Regions from separate parts of the Streptomyces sp. NPDC050504 genome, predicted to be linked through region 1. Evidence: riboswitches for the same ligand, from Rfam matches in the RefSeq annotation. Region 1 holds a riboswitch; each other region holds the start of a gene.
What was found. Region 1 has a riboswitch for cobalamin ahead of ACIBNE_RS24495 (hypothetical protein). Riboswitches for the same ligand answer to the same signal wherever they lie in the genome.
Positions count from the first base shown of each region.

Region 1 (4,842 bases):
GCCGCGTGCAACAGGTCGCGGACGGCGGCCTTGTCGCGCGTGAGCCGCAGCGCCGCCGGGTCGAGTCCGGGCAGCCCGAAGCGTTCGGCCAGCTCGGCGCCGACCAGCATCCAGGTGTCGGTGGAGCTGATGAGGCCGCGCAGGTCGGGGGTGCGGGCGAGGAGGCCGGCCACCTGCTCGGTGTCGAACGTGTCGATCTCGACGACGTCCACCGCGCCCTCGGGGAGCCGGGCCAACTCGTAGGCGTAGTAGTCGGGGTCGCGGGTCAGGAGCAGTAGCTTCTCGTCCAGCCGCGCGGCCGCGCGTGCCAGGTGGCCGAGGCCGAAGGTGAGCGATTCCAGGCAGGCCACGGTCATGCGGCGGACTCCTTGCTGGGGGGATTTCCGTGTGCGTCCGCCGTGCTGTGCGGGTCGGCGGGCGGGTGCGTGTCGGCGGGTGGGTGCGGGTGGGAACGGGACGTGTCGGGCCGCTGCCACGCGGCGCGGTTCCACGCCATCGTCGACCAGGGCATGGTCATGTCCTCGGGGCTCGCGACCTCGGTCGGTTTGAGCGAGACGAGGTCCGAGGCCTCGCGGTGCCGGGCGAACACCCGCTCCACGTAGCGGTGGCCCGTGTCCGCGCCGATCACCAGGTGCAGCCGGTCGGGGTGGCGGCGGGCCTCGTGCGTCGCCGCGAGGTAGGCCGCGCCGGTGGAGAGCCCGGCGAACACGGCGTGCTCGCGCAGCAGGGCGACCGCGCCGGAGCAGGCGTGCGTGAAGTCCATCCAGTGCACGGCGTCGTACAGGTGGTGGTGGACGTTGTCGAAGGGGATCGACGAGCCGATGCCCGCGATGATCGCCTCCGGGTCGTGGTGGTCCTGGCTGCCGAAGGTGACGCTGCCGAACGGCTGCACCCCCACCAGGCGAACCGTGGGGTCGCGGCGCCGCAGGTGCTCGGTCAGGCCGCCGGTCGACGCCCCCGAGCCGACCCCGCCCACGACGGTCAGCGGCCGGTCGGGCACGGTCGCCGCCACCAGGTCGGCGACCTCCTGGTAGCCCAGGTAGTGGACCTCGTCGTGGTACTGGCGCATCCAGTGGACGTCGGGCCGCTCGGCGAGGATCTCGCGCACCCTGCGGACCCGTAACTCCTGGTCCAGTTTGAGGTTCTGGGACGGTGTGACCCGCTCGACGGTCGCGCCGAGTATCTCCAGCTGGGCGAGCGTGGTGGCGTCCACGGTGGTCGAGCCCACGATGTGGCAGTGCAGCCCGTAGCGGTGGCAGGCCAGCGCCAGCGCGTACGCGTAGATGCCGCTGGAGCTGTCGACCAGGGTCTGCCCGGGACGCACCGCGCCCCGGTCGAGCAGGTGCCGGACGGCGGCGAGCGCCGAGTAGATCTTCATGGATTCGAAGCGGAGCAGGACCGCGCCGTCCGTCAGCCGGACGAGGTCGGGGACCTTCAGGGCGTCGGCGATGTGCGGATGGATCACGCGTAGCCTCCTTGGGCGAACGAGCACTGGTGGCCGAGCGAGTGGAAGAAGGCGGACACCTCGCCCTTGACCGCGGGAGCGGGTCTGCGGGCGAAGAGGAGGCCGACGAGGGAGCCGGTGTGCGCGACGAAGACCCCGTCCGCCCCGAACTCCTCGCGGCGGGCGAGCACGGCGTCGAAGGTCTGCTTGGGCAGCACCTCCTGGGAGAGGGTGGCGCTGACGGTCGAGGCCCTGGCCACGGCCGCCGGGTCGCCGCCCGCGAAACCCTTGAGGAGGTCGGTGAGGCACCGCTCGTACTCCGCCGCGCAGCGCCGGTACTGGCGCAGCAGTTGCGGGGTGACCCCGGCGGTGTCCACCGTGCCTGGCTCCGCGACGAAGGCGGTGTGGAAGGCGATGCCGGTGCCGAGCCGGTGCACGACCCGGTGGCGGCCGCTCAGGTAGAGCGCGTACTCCTGGAGGAACACGCTGTCGGCCCGCTCGATCGCGGACAGGACGCCGATGACGACGCGGGAGTCGTACGGCAGGGAGAAGACCCGGAAGAGACAGCGCAGCGTCGCCACGATGTCGGCCGTCGAACTGGCCATGCCCACACCGACGTCGAGGTCGGAGTAGGTGTTCCAGCGGCCGGGCGGCGGTTCCAGGCCGTAGTGGTCGAGGAACAGCCGCGCGGCCTTCGCCGCCTTCGCACCGAGGTTCTCGGTGCCCGTCGGCGCTCCGGCGTCCGGGGTGAAGTACACCCAGGAGTGGCGGTCCACCGGGAAGGAGACGATGGCTATCTCCGGGCGGTCGCGCGCGTCCAGCGGCCCCTGGTACAGCTCGCCCAGCGTGCCGTGGCAGACGCCGGAGACGGTTCGCGCGGGCCGGTTATCGGCGTCGGTCAGCATCGCAGCACCCCGGTCACGTACCCATCCCCTCGTCGCCAGGTCCCGAGGGACGGTCCGGTACGTGAGGGCGTACGCGCGGTATGAGCGCGCCGTGTCCGCCTGCACCGCCGACCCAGCCCACGAGGTCACCGTGTTGGAGCGCGTGCGACCCCGCACGCGCGCAGTGGGCAGGTCTTCGGACTGAAGGGCCCGGCGCCGGACCTTCCGGCGTCACCTACCGGCCGTCGCTTCCCGGGCCCTCGGACGGGTCCCAGTGCTGTTGACGGCTTTCGTTCCCTCTCACCGCTGCGGGACAGTCCCGGAATCCCACCGGGTTCCCTCTTGGGGCCCGTGTCCGGCACGGGCCTTTCGACGCGCCACGCAATCATGGCGCGAACCGACTGCGCCGTCAGAGTAGGCGGTGGCTCAGGCGCGGCAACAGGGTTGGCCGGGTGGTTGTCCTGAATGACACCGCTGACGGGGTGCGGTATCCGTGCCGCGCAGGTCAGTGACCGGGCCGAGCGCGGAGCGGCCGCTTCACCGATGGCTTGTTGCGAACTATGTGCAACAACAATCCATTGCCGGCGAGGGTCATGGCGGTGTGTCGGATCGTCCTGTGGTGAGTCCTGGGCGGGCCGGTGTGCGACGGGTGGTTGCCCGGCCCACGGGGTCCTGTGGGCCGGGCGGTGTGCCGGGTCAGGCGAGTGCGGGAACCGTGCCCGTCCGGTGGCCGACGGGGGCGGCGGTCTCGACGTCGCGCAGCAGCGAGACGAGCGCCGAGCGGGCGCGCGCGACCCGCGAACGGACCGTACCGACCGGGCAGTCGGCCGCCTTCGCGGCCTCCAGGTAGGACAGGCCGAGCAGTTGCGTGAGGACGAACGCCTCACGGCGCTCGGCCGGTATCGACGCCAGGAGTTCGGCGAGCGCCACGCCCTCGTCGAACCCGGGGAGTCCCTGCGGCTGGGAGCGCTCGGCGGCCGTCTGCCAGTCGTCGAGGTCCGACAGCCGGGGCCTGGCGGCCGCGTGCCGCAGGCTGTCCACGACCGTCCTGCGGGCGATGGACAGCAGCCAGGCGCGCGCGGACGAGCGCCCCGCGAAACGGGGCAGGGCCGCGAGGGCCCGGAGGAACACCTCCTGGGTGAGGTCGTCGGCCGCCTGGCGGTCGGCGCTGACGTACGCGACGTATCTCCATACGTCCCGGTGCAGCGCGCGCACGAACAGCTCCACCTTCGCGGGCTCGCCGTCGCGCGCCGCGAGGGCCAGGCGGGTGGTCGCCGCGTCGTCCGCGGCGTCCGGTCGGGGGCGGAAGTTGCGGGCAGGGGTCATCGCCACATGTCCTTACACGTCCTGAGGGCAAGGGAGTCCGGCGCGCCCGGTGGCGGCGCCGGTGCTGCGCACGGCCCGCGGCGAAAGGCGCGGGCCGCTGCCCGAGGCGCGGAGCGGGTTACGCGGGCCGTCAGGGCCCGTGCGGCACGCCGCGCAGTCGGGGAGCCTGCTGTCGAACGACAGCGACTGCCCGGGGCGGACCCCTGGTCGGGAGCGTTCGGGAAGCATGCAGGAGCTGCCGGGGAGCGGGCTCGTCACCCGGCCGCACGGGCCGTATCCGGGAGCGGACTGGTGGCGCGGCCGCGGTCGCCAGCAGCAGCCGGAGCGGCCTGAACAGCGCCGCGGGGACCGCGCGCAGGAGCCGGAACGCCGCCCGCTCGCCGTACGCGAGCCACATCCCGCCGAGCAGCGCGGCCAGTGCGTGCGCCGCCGTCATCCCGGCCATCGGACCCGTCACCGCCCCCGTCACCGCCTCGGTCACCGCTTCGGTCACCGTCTCGGGCAGCGACGAGGACGCGGCCGTCATGTCGTGCCCGGTGGGGGAGGGCGGGGCGTGGTGCGCCATGCCCAGGTGGCCCGCGGCGTGCGCCGGACAGCCGCTGCCGCCGGGGGCCGCCCCCGCGGACTGGGACCACGAGAACACCGTGTGCAGCGCGGTCTGGAAGGCCGTGGCCGCCGCCGTGACGGCGAGGAGCCCGCGCTCCCGGCCCGCCAGGCCCCACGCGCCCAGGGCCGTGCCGGCGAAGCTCACCGCGAGGGTTCCCGTGGACAGTGCCCGGCCCGACATGAGGACGTGGCCGACGGCGGCGAGCAGCACGCAGACCGCCGCGAACATCGCGGCGCGCGCGGCTCGGGAACATCGGCCTGGCGTCATGGCGTGCTCATCCTCGCACCTCGGGCCGGGCGCGGGGACGGGGGTGCGCTCCGGACCGGCCCCGTCAAGTCGTGTGGCACGCGCCACAGTTGAAGTGCGGAGTTCGGGCCGACCGGCCGGGAACCGATGCGCGGGTCCGTCCGACTGTCTCTAGGGCGGAACGGCTGCCCCGCGAACTTCGGGGAGCACCACATGAACCGCAGAGACGTACTCCGGGCCTCCACCGCGCTGGGCGCCGCGGGCGCCGTCGGAGCCGTGGCAGCGGCAGCGGCGGCGCCGGCCGCCGCGAGCCCGTCGGCCACCCCCACCGCCAC
Region 1 is NZ_JBITHO010000006.1:396,370-401,211, reverse strand. It holds gene ACIBNE_RS24505 (ATP-grasp domain-containing protein) at 1-356, opposite strand, end outside; gene ACIBNE_RS24500 (cysteine synthase family protein) at 353-1,465, opposite strand; gene ACIBNE_RS24495 (hypothetical protein) at 1,462-2,349, opposite strand; cobalamin riboswitch at 2,519-2,672, opposite strand; gene ACIBNE_RS24490 (sigma-70 family RNA polymerase sigma factor) at 3,025-3,654, opposite strand; gene ACIBNE_RS24485 (hypothetical protein) at 3,785-4,528, opposite strand; gene ACIBNE_RS24480 (DJ-1/PfpI family protein) at 4,721-4,842, shown strand, end outside.

Region 2 (4,842 bases), on a different contig from region 1:
GCTCGCCGGCATCCCGTTCTTCTACTGGTACCAGATGCTCTGGGTGGTCGTCTCGACCGCGCTCACGATGGTCGCGTACCAGCTGTGGAAGCACGACCAGCGCGCCCGCAAGGGGGGTGCGGCGAAGTGAAGGACGGCGTGAACGGCGTCGCGCTCGCCGTCTTCATCTTCTTCTTCCTGGCCGTCACGGTCATGGGCTTCCTCGCCTCGCGCTGGCGCAGGGCCGAGAACGAGAACAGCCTGGACGAATGGGGCCTCGGCGGCCGTTCGTTCGGCACCTGGGTCACCTGGTTCCTGCTCGGCGGCGACCTCTACACCGCGTACACCTTCGTCGCCGTCCCGGCGGCGATCTACGCGGCGGGCGCGGCGGGCTTCTTCGCCGTCCCGTACACGATCCTGGTGTACCCGCTGATCTTCACCTTCCTGCCGCGCCTGTGGTCGGTCTCGCACAAGCACGGGTACGTCACCACCTCGGACTTCGTGCGCGGGCGCTTCGGCTCCAAGGGGCTGTCGCTGGCGGTCGCCGTCACCGGCATCCTCGCCACGATGCCGTACATCGCGCTCCAGCTGGTCGGCATCCAGGCCGTCCTGGACGTGATGGGCGTCGGCGGCGGCGAGAACACCCACTGGTTCGTCAAGGACCTGCCGCTGCTGCTGGCGTTCGGCGTGCTGGCGGCGTACACCTACTCCTCCGGGCTGCGCGCGCCCGCCCTGATCGCCTTCGTCAAGGACACCCTGATCTACCTGGTGATCCTGGTCGCGATCATCTACATCCCGTACAAGCTGGGCGGTTTCGACGAGATCTTCGCCAAGGCGGGCGACGCCTACGCGCAGATCAACCCGGCGACGGACAAGCCGCGCGGCGCGCTGGTGCCCGGCGAGATGGGGCAGTGGGGGTACGCGACGCTCGCGCTCGGTTCGGCGCTCGCGCTCTTCATGTACCCGCACTCGATCACCGCGACGCTCTCCTCCAAGAGCCGCGAGGTCATCCGCCGCAACACGACCATCCTGCCGCTGTACTCGCTCATGCTGGGCCTGCTCGCACTGCTCGGCTTCATGGCGATCGCGGCCGGGATCAAGGTCAAGAACGGTCAGCTGGCCATCCCGCAGCTCTTCGAGAACATGTTCCCCGACTGGTTCGCGGGCGTGGCCTTCGCCGCGATCGGCATCGGCGCGCTGGTGCCCGCCGCGATCATGTCGATCGCCGCGGCAAACCTCTTCACGCGCAACATCTACAAGGACTTCATCAGGCCGGACGCGACGCCCGAGCAGGAGACCAAGGTCTCCAAGCTGGTCTCGCTGCTGGTGAAGGTGGGCGCGCTGGCGTTCGTCCTGACCATGGACAAGACCGTCGCGATCAACTTCCAGCTGCTCGGCGGGATCTGGATCCTCCAGACGCTGCCCGCGCTGGTGGGCGGCCTGTTCACCCGCTGGTTCCACCGCTGGGCGCTGCTCGCGGGCTGGGCCGTGGGCATGGTGTACGGCACGGCCGCGGCGTACGGGGTGGCCTCGCCGACCCAGAAGCACTTCGGCGGCTCGTCGGCGGAGATCCCCGGCATCGGGGAGATCGGCTACATCGGCCTCACCGCGTTCGTGCTGAACGTGGTCGTCACCGTGGTCATGACGTTCGTCCTGAAGGCGGTCAACGCGCCCGACGGCATCGACGAGACCTCGCCCGAGGACTACACGGCGGACGCCGGCGACCCCGGGGTCCGGGCCGAGCTGCCGAAGGCGACGGCGGGCTCCGGCCACTAGGCCGTCCGGGCCTTCCGGGCCGCCGAACGGGCCGTCGCACATACGTGCGGCGGCCCGTTCGACGTACGCGATGATGGCCCGCATGACGACCCCGAGGACGCGCCGCACCGCCCCGCTCCTGCTGCTCCCCGTCCTGCTCGTCGCCGCCTGCGGCACCGAGCGGGCAGGAGCGGGCGCCGCGCCGCCGCGGGCCGAGCTGGAGGCGCGCGCCCGCGCCGCGCAGACCTCGGTCGACTTCGTGTACGTCACCGAGGTGACCGGCTTCACGGTCGCCAAACAGTCGGTCGGGGTCGTCGGCGACGACGGCTACGGCGCGGTCCACACCGACGGGAGCGGCAGGATGTTCCAGCTCTCCGTCGAGCGGAAGCGGGGTCAGAAGGGCGGCTACCGCAAGGGCGCGACCGACCACCGGTTCGTACGGATCGACGGCGAGCGGGTGATCACGGCGAGCGGCGAGCTGTCGGCCGTCGACGAACAGACGCTGCGCGACGCGGTCGACGGCGCCCACCGCGCGAACGACAGGGAGCTGGACGAGGTGCTGCCCGAGGCGACCGCGAGCGGCGCCACGGGCGGCGGCGCGGACGTGGAGCGCGGCGACCTCCCGGCCGACGGCGACGGGGCCCCGGTGGACCCCGTGGACCCGGAGAGCGCATCGGGCTGAGCGCCCCGACCGGCCCGGACGCCGCCCGCCCAGGCGGCACAAGGGAAAGCGGCTCCGCGGCGCGCGCACGGCACAATTCGGGCGACCCCGAACAGGTGCCCCGAGACGGGCGACACAACATGTGGTGGGTGCCGCATCAGGCACCCCCCACATGTATGCTCGTCCTCGCTGTCGTCGCAGGGGAATCCGGTGAAAATCCGGAACTGTCCCGCAACGGTGTTCTTTGGCACGCTTTTCCGTGCCCGTGAGTCCGATGACCTGCCGACGGCGCATCCGGTTCAGCCGAACCGGGTGCCCAGACGTCCGGGCCTCGCGGTTGGGCCGGTGGACGCCGTCCGGTGTGCCCTTCGCGCCTGCCCGGACGGCGCCCCGCTGCCCCCGCCGGCCCCGAGCCGAGCGAGGGAGAGCCTCCACGTGACGATCGCGCCCGCCGATCCCGCTTCAGTCGCGACCGCGGACACCGACGGTCCCGGAACCGCACTGCTGCGGACCCTGACCGACCTCACGGTCGACCTGCCCGACACCGACCCGGGCAAGGTCGCGGCCGCCGCGCTGCGCGGCCGGCACGCCGGGTCGGACGCCGCCGAGCTCCGCGACCTCGCCACCGACGCCGCCGCCGGGCTGATCGCGGAGGACCCCGCGTACTCGAAGCTGGCCGCCCGCCTCCTCGCCCGTACGATCGCCGACGAGGCCCGGAGCCAGGGCGCCGTCGTCTTCTCCGCCTCCGTCGCCGTCGGGCACCGCGAGGGCCTGATCGCCGACCGCACCGCCGAATTCGTCACGCTGCACGCCGCCGCGCTGGACGCGCTGATCGACCCGCTGGGCGACGACCGCTTCGAGTACTTCGGCCTGCGCACCCTCTACAGCCGCTACCTGCTGCGCCACCCGATCACCCGCAAGGTGATCGAGACCCCGCAGCAGTTCATGCTGCGCGTCGCCGCGGGCCTGGCCGAGAACAACTCGCCGCGCGCCCTGGACGAGGTCGCGGCGCTCTACCGCCTGATGAGCCGCCTCGACTACCTCCCCTCGTCGCCGACGCTCTTCAACTCCGGCACCCGCCACCCGCAGATGTCCTCCTGCTACCTGCTGGACTCGCCGCTGGACGAGCTGGACTCGATCTACGAGCGCTACCTCCAGGTCGCGCGGCTCTCCAAGCACGCGGGCGGCATCGGCATCCCCTACTCCCGGGTGCGCTCGCGCGGCTCGCTGATCCGGGGCACCAACGGCCACTCCAACGGCATCGTGCCCTTCCTCAAGACCCTCGACGCCTCGGTCGCCGCGGTGAACCAGGGCGGCCGCCGCAAGGGCGCCGCCGCGGTCTACCTGGAGACCTGGCACGCGGACATCGAGGAGTTCCTGGAGCTGCGCGACAACACGGGCGAGGACCAGCGCCGCACGCACAACCTCAACCTGGCGCACTGGATCCCCGACGAGTTCATGCGCCGCGTGAACGCCGACGCCGACTGGTCGCTCTTCTCCCCCGCCGACGTCCCCGAGCTGGTCGACCTGTGGGGCGACGAGTTCGACGCCGCCTACCGGGCCGCCGAGGCCAAGGGCCTGGCGCGCAGGACGATGCCCGCGCGCGACCTGTACGGCCGCATGATGCGCACGCTCGCGCAGACCGGCAACGGCTGGATGACGTTCAAGGACGCCTCCAACCGGGCCGCCAACCAGACCGCGCTGCCGGGCCGCGTCGTGCACTCCTCGAACCTGTGCACGGAGATCCTGGAGGTCTCCGACGACGGCGAGACGGCCGTCTGCAACCTCGGCTCGATCAACATGGGCGCGTTCGTCACCGAGGCCGGCGAGATCGACTGGGACCGCCTGGACTCCACGGTCCGCACGGCCGTGACCTTCCTCGACCGCGTCGTGGACATCAACTTCTACCCGACCGAGCAGGCCGGGAACTCCAACGCCAAGTGGCGTCCGGTGGGCCTGGGCGCCATGGGCCTCCAGGACGTCTTCTTCAAGCTGCGGCTGCCCTTCGACTCCGCCGAGGCCAAGGCGCTCTCCACGAAGATCGCCGAGCGGATCATGCTCACGGCGTACGAGGCGTCCTGCGACCTCGCCGAGCGCGCGGGCACCTTCCCGGCCTGGGACGAGACCCGTACGGCGCGCGGCGTGCTGCACCCGGACCACTTCGACACCGAGCTGAACTGGCCGGAGCGCTGGGACGCCCTGCGGGCGCGCGTCGCGAAGACCGGCATGCGCAACTCGCTGCTCCTCGCGATCGCCCCGACCGCGACGATCGCATCGATCGCGGGCGTCTACGAGTGCATCGAGCCGCAGGTCTCCAACCTCTTCAAGCGCGAGACGCTGTCCGGCGAGTTCCTCCAGGTCAACTCGTACCTCGTACGGGACCTCAAGGAGCTGGGCGTGTGGGACGCCCGCACCCGCGACGCGCTGCGCGACGCCAACGGCTCGGT
Region 2 is NZ_JBITHO010000004.1:481,006-485,847, forward strand. It holds gene ACIBNE_RS17425 (DUF3311 domain-containing protein) at 1-130, shown strand, start outside; gene mctP (monocarboxylate uptake permease MctP) at 127-1,755, shown strand; gene ACIBNE_RS17435 (hypothetical protein) at 1,838-2,416, shown strand; cobalamin riboswitch at 2,555-2,697, shown strand; gene ACIBNE_RS17440 (ribonucleoside-diphosphate reductase subunit alpha) at 2,831-4,842, shown strand, end outside.
Region 2: linked by a shared signal. The riboswitch ahead of ACIBNE_RS17440 (ribonucleoside-diphosphate reductase subunit alpha) and the one ahead of ACIBNE_RS24495 (hypothetical protein) in region 1 are both predicted to bind cobalamin.

Region 3 (4,842 bases), on a different contig from region 1:
CGACCAGATCGTCGCGCACGCCCGAGCCGACCACCCCGACGAGGCGTGCGGCATGGTCGCGGGTCCCGAGGGGTCCGGGCGGCCCGAGCGCTTCATCCCGATGCTCAACGCCGCCCGCTCGCCCACGTTCTACGAGTTCGACTCGTCGGACCTGCTCAAGCTCTACCGCGAGCTGGACGACCGCGACGAGGAGCCGGTGATCGTCTACCACTCGCACACCGCGACCGAGGCGTACCCCTCGCGCACCGACGTCACCTACGCCAACGAGCCGGGCGCGCACTACGTCCTCGTGTCGACCGCCGACAAGGACGACGCCGGGCCCTTCCAGTTCCGCTCGTACCGCATCGTGGACGGCGTGATCACGGAGGAAGACATCAAGGTCGTCGAGGCGTACTAGTCGAGGCGTACTGGGGGACGTACCGCGAGGTGCGGAACCGCGCCGCGTACTCGCTCGGCGTGACCCCCAGGTGCCGCGCGAACACCCGCCGCAGGCTCTCGTCGCTGCCGAGCCCGCTGCGCGCCGCCGCGCCGGTCACGCTCGCGCCACCCTCCAGGAGCATGCGCGCCGCCTCCACCCGCACCCGCTCCACGTACCCCGCCGGCGTCTGGCCCGTCTGCTCGCGGAAGAGCCGGGCCAGATGCCGGACGCTCACCCCCGCCCGGCCCGCCAGCGCCGCCGCGCCGTGATCGGCGGCCGGATCGGCGGCCACCGCGTCCAGCAGCGGCCGTACGAGCGGATGGCGCGTGGGGGCGGTGCGGGACGCCGCCGAGAACTGCGACTGGCCCCCGGGCCGCTGGAGGAACACCACCAGGTCCCGCGCGACCCGCCGCGCCACCGCGGGCCCCCGGTCCTGCTCCACCATCGCCAGGCACACGTCGATCCCGGCCGTCACCCCCGCCGACGTGAACACCTCGCCGTCCTGGACGTAGATCGCGTCCGGCTCGACCCGCACCCCGGGCCAGCGCGCGGCCAGCGCGTCCGCGTGCTCCCAGTGCGTGGTGGCCCGCCGCCCGTCCAGCAGCCCGGCCGCCGCCAGCGCGAACGCCCCCGTGCACACCGCCGCCACCCGCCCTGAACGCCCGGCCGCCGCCGTGACCTGGGCGATCAGCTCGGGCGCCGTGAGCAGCCCGGCCACGTCGACCGCGCCCGGCACCACCAGCGTGTCCGCCCGCCCCGCGTCCGCGACGGCCAGGCCCCCGCCGATGCGCAGCCCCGAAGCGGTCGTGACGTCGCCGCCGTCCGGGGTGCAGACGGTCACGGTGTAGCCGGGCGCGGTGCCGAACACCTCCAGCGGCGCCGAGACGTCGAGGAGGCGCACGCCGTCGTAGGCGAAGACGATCACATCGTGGGAGCCCATGCGCGCGAGCGTAGGCCGTGTCCGGATCTGTGGGAACCCTGTCCCGTACGGACATGGCCCGCCCGCCCCTCCTCCCGGCAGGCTGTGGCCATGACGAAGAACACGATCGAGAACATCACCGAGGCCCCCGACACCGAGCTCGCCCGCGCCGCCACCGAACTCGTCCGCGACACCGCGAGCGAACTGGTCTACCACCACTCGCGCCGCGTCTACTTCTTCGGCGCCGCCCGGGGCCGCGACCGCGGCCTCTCCTTCGACCCCGAACTCCTCTACGTCGGCGCCATGTTCCACGACCTCGGCCTGGGCGAGGCGCACCGCACCAGCGGCCGCCGCTTCGAGGTCGACGGCGCCGACGCGGCCCGCCGCTTCCTCCAGGCGCACGGCGTTCCCGAGGACTCCGTACGCCGCGTGTGGACCGCCATCGCCCTGCACACCACCCCCGGCATCCCAGAGTTCATGGAGCCCGAGGTCGCGCTCGTCACGGCGGGCGTGGAGTACGACGTCCTGGGCATCGGCTACCACGACCTCGCCCCCGAGCACCGCGACGCGATCACCGCACTGCACCCCCGCCCCGACTTCAAGCGCCGCATCCTGGAGTCGTTCACCGAGGGCATCGCGCCCAAGCCGGACACGACCTTCGGCAACATCAAGGCCGACGTGCTGCGCCACTTCGTGCCCGGCTTCGTCCCCGGCGACTTCGTCGAGACGGTCCAGAACTCCGCCTGGCCCGAGTGACCCCGGCGAAGACGCAGAAGACGCAGGTGACACACTGTGCGCGACCCGGGCGGCAGGACCCAGGAAGCCGGTGCGAAACCGGCGCGGTCCCGCCACTGTGACCGGACGACCCCCTCGTCCGGCAGCCAGGAACTGACCTGCCGCCTCACGCACACCGATCGGGGACGAGGAAATCCCCGTCAGGAGGCACAGCCATGTCCAGGCGCAGCACAGTCACGGTCGCGGTGTCCGCCGCCCTGCTCACCCTCACCACCGCCTGCGGAGGGGGTACCGACAGCAAGGACGACGCCGACGCGAAGGCCGCGCCCGGCTTCCCGTACACCGTCACCAACTGCGGGGTGCAGACCACCTACAAGGCGCCCCCCAAGCGCGTCGTCACCATGAACCAGCACGTCACCGAGGTGATGCTGGAGCTCGGCCTGGAGAAGTCCCTGATCGGCACGGCCTACCTCGACGACAAGGTCCTGCCCAAGTACGCCAAGGCCTACGACGCGGTCCCCGTCCTCGCCAAGGAGTACCCCTCCAAGGAGAAGCTCCTCGCCGCCAACCCCGACTTCGTGTACGGCGGTTACGCCACCGCCTTCGACGCGAAGGAGGGCCGCAGCCGCGACGACCTCAAGCAGTCCGGCATCACGTCCCGGCTCAACGTCGAGTACTGCGCGGACCGGAAGACCGCGCTGGACGACCTCTACCAGGAGATCGGCGAGGTCGGGCAGACCTTCGGCGCCAAGGACCGCGCCGACGCGTGGATCGCGGGAGCCAAGAAGACCGTCGCCACGACCGCCGGGCAGCTCAAGGGCGTGAAGCCGGTCTCCGTCTTCGTCTACGACGGCGGCGACAAGACCGCGTCCACGGCGGGCGGCAAGGGCATAGGCAACGAGATGATCACCCTCGCGGGCGGCCGCAACGTCTTCGCCGACCTCGACAAGCCCTTCGGCGACGCCACCTGGGAACAGGTCGTCGCCCGCAAGCCCGAGACGATCGTGATCTACGACTACGGCTCGGTCACCGTCGAACAGAAGAAGAAGCGCCTCCTGGCCGACCCGGCGCTGCGCGACGTACCCGCGATCAAGAACAAGCGGTTCGCGGTGATGCCCCTCTCCGACGTCGTACTCGGCGTCCGCGCCCCCGCCGCGATCGCCAAGCTCGCGGCCCAGCTCCACCCGGGGACCACCGGCCCCGCCACCACCGGCTGAGGCCCGGCCCATGACCTGCCGCACGGACCGCGAGCCCCGGGGGCCCCTGCGCTACGCCCTGGTGCTCGCGGTCCTGACCGCCGCCCTCGCCGCCGCCGTGGTCGCCGGACTCGCCTTCGGCCAGGTGCACATACCGCCCGGCCAGGTGCTCGACATCCTCTTCGGGAACGCCGAGCCCAGCCCCCTGCGCACCATCGTCCTGGACGTACGGCTGCCGCGCGTCCTGCTCGGCGCCGTCGTCGGCGCCGGGCTCGCCGTCGTCGGCACCGTCCTCCAGGCCCTGGTCCGCAACCCGCTCGCCGACCCCTACCTGCTGGGCGTCTCGTCGGGCGCCTCCACCGGCGTCGTCCTGGTGATCGTCACCGGCATCGGCAGCGGCATCGGCCTCGCCACCAACGTGACGATGCCCGCGGGGGCGTTCACCGGCGCCCTGCTCGCCACGGTCCTGGTGTACGCGCTGGCGCGGCGCGGCGGCCAGCTCACCGGACCGCGCCTGGTCCTGGCCGGCGTCGCCGTCGCGTACATCCTCACCGCCCTCACCAGCCTGATGCTGGTGATGTCGCCGCGCTCCGAGCACTTCAAGGAGGCCATGTACTGGTCGCTCGGCGGCCTCGGCTCGGCCCGCTGGGACATGCTGCTCCTGCCCGCCGCCGTCCTCGCCGTCGGCACCGCGCTGCTGATCGCGGTCGCCAGACCGCTGGACCTGATGCTCGTGGGGGAGGAGGGCGCCACCGTGCTCGGCCTGGACACCTCCCGCTTCCGCGCCGCGATCTTCCTGCTCACCTCGCTGGTCACCGGCGTGCTGGTCGCCGTCAGCGGGGCCATCGGCTTCATCGGCCTGATGGTGCCGCACGCCGCGCGCATGGTCGTCGGCGCCTCGCACCGCACCCTGCTGCCGGTCGTCGCGCTCGCGGGCGCCGCCTTCCTGGTCGCCGCCGACCTCGCCGCCCGTACGGTCGCCACCCCGCAGGACGTGCCCGTGGGCATCCTCACCGCGCTCACCGGCGGCCCGTTCTTCCTGTGGATGCTGCGCCGCCGCCCCGAAGGAGCCCCCGCATGAGGGCTTACGGCACTCCGCCCGAAGGAGCCCCCGCATGAGGGCTTACGGCACTCCGCCCGAAGGAGTCCCCGCATGACCACCCTGACGACCGAGGGACTCTCCTACGGCCCAGGCGACGGCCGCCACCTCGTCGACGGCGTCGACCTCACCGTCGGCCCCGGCGAGACCGTCGGCGTCGTCGGCCCCAACGGCAGCGGCAAGACCACCCTGCTGCGCTGCGTCTACGGCACCCTGCGCCCCACCCACGGCCGCGCCCTCCTCGACGGCGCCGACCTGCACACCATGGGCGCCAAGGCCCGCGCCCGCCGTCTCGCGACCGTCCCGCAGGACGGCCAGGCCGTCTTCGAGCTGACCGTCCACGAAGTGGTCGCCATGGGCCGCTCCCCGCACAAGCGCTTCTGGGAGGCCGACACGGCGGCCGACGCCGAGCTGGTGCGCGCGGCCCTGGAACGCGTCGGCATCGCGGAGTTCGCGGCCCGCCCCTTCCCCTCGC
Region 3 is NZ_JBITHO010000004.1:745,144-749,985, reverse strand. It holds gene ACIBNE_RS18630 (Mov34/MPN/PAD-1 family protein) at 1-397, shown strand, start outside; gene ACIBNE_RS18625 (GlxA family transcriptional regulator) at 375-1,358, opposite strand; gene ACIBNE_RS18620 (HD domain-containing protein) at 1,449-2,093, shown strand; cobalamin riboswitch at 2,101-2,249, shown strand; gene ACIBNE_RS18615 (ABC transporter substrate-binding protein) at 2,288-3,289, shown strand; gene ACIBNE_RS18610 (FecCD family ABC transporter permease) at 3,300-4,349, shown strand; gene ACIBNE_RS18605 (ABC transporter ATP-binding protein) at 4,422-4,842, shown strand, end outside.
Region 3: linked by a shared signal. The riboswitch ahead of ACIBNE_RS18615 (ABC transporter substrate-binding protein) and the one ahead of ACIBNE_RS24495 (hypothetical protein) in region 1 are both predicted to bind cobalamin.

Region 4 (4,842 bases), on a different contig from region 1:
CCCGCCGTCGGCGTTCTGCTGCGTCACGAGGAACGCGCGCGCCTTGGCGATCCGGTCCGCGTACTTCTCCGCGTCCAGGGACAGCCCCTGGATCGCGAGCGCGGCGGAGTTGACGGAGTTGCCCGAGGCCCCGGGGAAGCCGCCGTCGGCGAGCTGGCGGCCCGCGATCCAGGCGAGCGCCCTGTCGACCGCCGCCCGTGACCGCTCGCCGGGAACGAGGTCGAGCGCCATCGCGGCCATGGCGGTGGAGTCCACCTCGGAGTCCCCGGTGGTGGGGATCAGGCTCGGCCACGCGCCGGACGGATGCTGCAGGCCCTCCAGGTAGGCGACGGGCTCCCGCGCCGCCTCGCCCTCGCCCGCGCGGTACTGCGCCATGATGCCCAGCGACTGGGAGAAGACCGACAGGACGTTGCGGTACGCGCCCTTGGCGGCGCAGCTCCGGTCCTTGCCGGAGCTCGGGGCCGCGCACACCGCCGAGGAGAGTCCCTCGATGAGGTCCTTCCCGCCGAAGGCGCGCGGGTCGCGGCCGACGACCTGCGCGAGCAGCGCCGTCTTGCCCAGGGAGCCGCTCGACAGGTGCTTGGCGTCTCCCACGCCCGTCCAGTTGTGAATGGAGCGTCCCGTGCCGTCCCTGCCGCCCTTGTCGAGGAAGTCCACAATGTCGCGGAGGGTGGCCCTGTTTCGGTCCGTGGCCGCCAGGGCGTAGGCCGTGTCGATGGTGAGGCCGTAGTCGGCGAAGCCGCTGCCGGGGCCCGACTCGTAGTAGCGCCCCAGCTTGAGCCGGTTCTTGCCGGTGAGGAACGTCACGCCCTTGGCGAGGTCGGGCCCCGGGGCCGTGGGGCCGGTCCTCTTGGTGGACAGCGTCACCAGGTCCTTGCCCGCGCCCGCGAGCGCGGCGGGCGCCGTGGCGAACAGCAGCGGCTCCGTGCCGCCCTCCTCGTACGCGAACGATCCGTTCAACTGCTGCTGCCCGGACGTCCAGGAGATCCCGGCGTCCGCGCGCCTGCCGTCCCCGAGGGTCCGCAGCGCCTGTGCGGCGAACGCGGTGGACTGCACGGCGCCGACCGTCGCCCCTTCGTAGCCGGGGAAGCCGCCGGTCGGCAGCTGTGCCTTGCGCAGCCAGGTGCGGGCTTTGGCGAGAGCCGCGTCGTGGCCGCCCGCCTTGCGCAGGACGAGCGCGATCAGGCCGGTCGACGCGGCTTCGCTGCCGCAGTGCTCGCCGGGCCCCACGAGAATGCTCGTGAAACCGCCGTCCGGGCACTGGAGTCCCGCCAGGCGCGCCACGGTGTCGGCCGGGGGCCGCACCCCGCCGCGCAGCAGCGCGAGCACGCCGAGCGCCTGCCCTTCGGCGTAGCCCGCGCCCCGGAAGTCGCCCTTGGCCGTACAGCCGGGGTTGGATCCGTCCGGCCCGGGGCCGGACGCACAGCGGTGCGAGACCAGTTCACCGAGCAGGTCGTACCCGCCGAAGGCGCGCGGGTCGCGCCCGGTGACCTCGGCGACCAGCGCGAGGCGGGCTACAGCCGCCCCGTCGGGCGCCTTGTCCGTGCCGTGCGGATAGGCGTACGCGGTGCTCTCGGCGGGCCTGGCGAGGAAATCGACCACCCTGGTGAGCGTCTTGTCGAGGGCGGGGCGCTGCCCGTACGCGGCGGCGAGCCCGAAGGCGGCCTCAGTGGTGCGGAAGTGGTCGTTCTTCTCCGCGCCCTCCTCGTCCTGCCCCACGACGCGTTCGCCGTCCTTGAGGGAGGCGGCGATCCAGCGCGAGGCCGCCGCGACGTCCACGTCGGCGTGCGGGACGTCGGGCACTTCGGGGTCGGGCGGCGCGGTGTGGCCTTCGGGGCGCACGTCGTCGGGGGAGAAGGCGGGACGGCCCTTGGTGCCGCCGACGTCGGTGCCGCCGTAGACCCACGCCTCGACGTCGCCCGCCTTCGGCCTGCGGTCCATGGCGCCGAGCTGGCTGTACGACCAGTGGTCCTGGCCGGGCGGGGCGATCCAGTACGACCAGTAGGCCGTGGCCTGCGGCGTGAGGCGGCACTTCTCCCGGTCAGGAGTGGGGTACTGCTTCCCGGCCTTGAAGTCCTTGTGCCCGATGCGGCAGATGAACCCGGGGCCGTCGTGCTGCGTGCCGGCCGTGCTGAACCCCGCGGTGTGCAGCAGTTCGTAGCCGCTGGTCGGGGTGGTGTCACAGCCCCGTACGACCTTGCCGCCCCACGGACCGAAGTCGACCGCGACGACCGCGCCCTTGGTGGCCGTGCACTTCTTCACCGGTTCCGCCGCCGCGGGAGCCGTACCGGGGCCCGTGACGAACACCACGCTCGCCGCGAGCACGAGCAGTGCTGCCGTGATCGGCGGGAGAAGCCCACCAGTCCCTGCCCACCGGCCTGTTCGTGTTCCGGTCCCCACCGCGACCCCTCGTGTCGGCTGTCCGCGCCGGGCGGGAAAACGCGTGGCGACGGGCCCTGCCGGACACATGCCTGGGCATGCCGGGGGGGGGCGGGGTCAGACCACGCCGTAGTCCGCGACGGCGTCTCGTGCTGAGAATCGACTCGGCCCCGGGCAGTCCGGCTCGCCCGGCGTCGCCGGGCCTACGGTTGCGGGTCAGCGCCGGAATTCGACCGGCTTCCCCTGGAACTGAGCGTGTATCAGCCGGATTGGAACACGCGTACCAAGAGGCCGTCAAGGCGACCGGGGCACCGTACGGACCCGCCGTCACCGACCGTACGGCGCGTCTTTCGGGGGCGCTGGCGCACCGTACGGCGCTGGGGTAGCGTCCAGGGCTGCCGAGTGGGGGAACCCGGTGGGAATCCGGGGCTGACGCGCAGCGGTGTGGGACGGCGGGGGCCGTGCCGAGCCCGAATGCCCAAGCGGTGAAGGCAGTTGCCGGAAGCCGAATCCACGCGATTGGACGGCGGCCACACCGCTCTGCCGCGGGGCGGTGCCGTGCGTTCGGCGCGGGTGTTCTTCGCGGGAGCGGGACGGTCGGCGTTCCCGTGCCCAGGAGCAGACCATGACCCGTACGTCCCGCGTCTCCACGTTCCGTACCCGTGCCGCCACAGCTGGGTCTTCCCGGTTCCGCGCCCGTACCTCCAGACGCGGCGGCCCGGCCGCGTACGCCGCGCTGACCGTCCCCCTCGCGCTCGGCGCCCTCGTCCTCTCGACGGTCCCGGCGTCCGCCACCGCCACCCCCGCACAGATCGCCACCTCCAAAACGAACGGCGTCGCCTACCTCAAGTCCCTCCAGGCCGCCGACGGTTCGTACGCCGGCTCCGGACTCTCCAACGAGTGGGCTTTCAGCGCCTTCGCGGCGGCCGGGACCGCGGCCGTCGACGTCGCGCCCGGCGGCGACGCGTCCAAGAACGCCCGCACCGTGTACCGCAACCTGCTCGCCACGCCGGGCTGGCCCTCCGCGAGCCCCGTCGTCACCGACTACGAGCGCGGGGCGCTCAACGCGTACGCGGCGGGCATCGACCCGGCGCGCGTCTCGGCGTCGCGCAACCTCATCGCCGACGTCTACGGCCACTGGCAGAACGCCGAGCCCGGCTACTTCGGCTCGTCCGCCAACTACAACGGCACCGTCTTCGCGGCCCTCGCGCTCGCCGGGGCCAGGACGCAGACCGGCGCGCAGCGCGTCCCGCAGGCCCTGCTCGACCGGATCGTCGCCCGCATCCGGGCCAACCAGCACAACGACGGCGGCTGGAACTACGGCAAGGCCGAGGGCGACCCGGGCCAGCTCGGCGCCGCGAGCGACATCGACATGACCGGCGCTTCCATGGCCGCGCTCTGCGTGTCCGGAGTGCCGAAGACGGACCCGGACGTCCTCCAGGCCAAGGCGTTCCTCAAGAGCAAGCTCGTCCCCTCGACGGGCGCGTTCAACGCGATGTTCGGCGTGAACACCGACTCCAACGGCTGGGCGGTCTCGGGCCTCAACGCCTGCGGCATTAACCCGCAGACCGGTGACTTCCTGACGCCGCCCGGCAAGACCCCGGTGGACTTCCTGATCGCACAGCAGTTCAACCCGGGCGGCGGGTTCAAGTACCTGCCGTCGGACACCGTGCCGTCCGCGTACGCCTCCATCGACGGCCTGCGCGCCGTCGCGGGCGGCGGCTTCACCGCCGCCCCGCCCGCCCCGGTGACGCCGGGTGCGCCGAAGTGGGTCGGCCAGAGCGCCTTCACCGCGGGTACGGCGACCAAGCTGGCGCTGACCGTCGACGACGGCACGGGCATTCCGAAGGTCTGCGCGGTGACCCTCACCCCGACGGGCCCGACGACGACGCTCGGCGACGTGCTGAGCGCCGCGACCACCGCGGCGGCGCCCGCGGGCTGTGTGACATCGGTCGCCCCGGCGTCCGGTACGGGCGTGGTCACCTCCCTCAATTCCACGTCCAACAGCGGGGGGTCGAGCTGGTTGGCGAGCGTGGACGGTTCGACGTTCACGGCGGCGGACCGGGGCCGGACCGTCGGAGTGGGGGACACCGTCGCGCTGCGCTTCGGCGCCAGTTGATGATGGAGGGATGACCGAACACACCGAGCAGACGGCACGGGGCGCTTCAGGGGAACACCTGGTGTCCCCGGAGCCCGATTTCGTGGAGACGCGTCTGGCCGTCTACGCGCAGGACGAGCACGACGAGATCTTCGGCGGCGTCACCGATCCCTTCGGCGTCGCTGACGTCGGACTCACCTGGCAGCCCAAGAAGGAGCACTTCGGCATCCGGTGGGGCGACCGGCTCGTGGCCCACACCGGCCTGCTGCGCCTGCCGGTCGAGGTGGGCGGCGTCGCGACCGAGGTGATAGGGATCGGCGGTGTCGCCGTCGCCCCCGACGTACGGGGCCGGGGGCTGGCGCGGC
Region 4 is NZ_JBITHO010000001.1:859,239-864,080, forward strand. It holds gene ACIBNE_RS03545 (prenyltransferase/squalene oxidase repeat-containing protein) at 1-2,400, opposite strand, end outside; cobalamin riboswitch at 2,533-2,668, opposite strand; cobalamin riboswitch at 2,785-2,859, shown strand; gene ACIBNE_RS03550 (hypothetical protein) at 3,005-4,498, shown strand; gene ACIBNE_RS03555 (GNAT family N-acetyltransferase) at 4,509-4,842, shown strand, end outside.
Region 4: linked by a shared signal. The riboswitch ahead of ACIBNE_RS03545 (prenyltransferase/squalene oxidase repeat-containing protein) and the one ahead of ACIBNE_RS24495 (hypothetical protein) in region 1 are both predicted to bind cobalamin.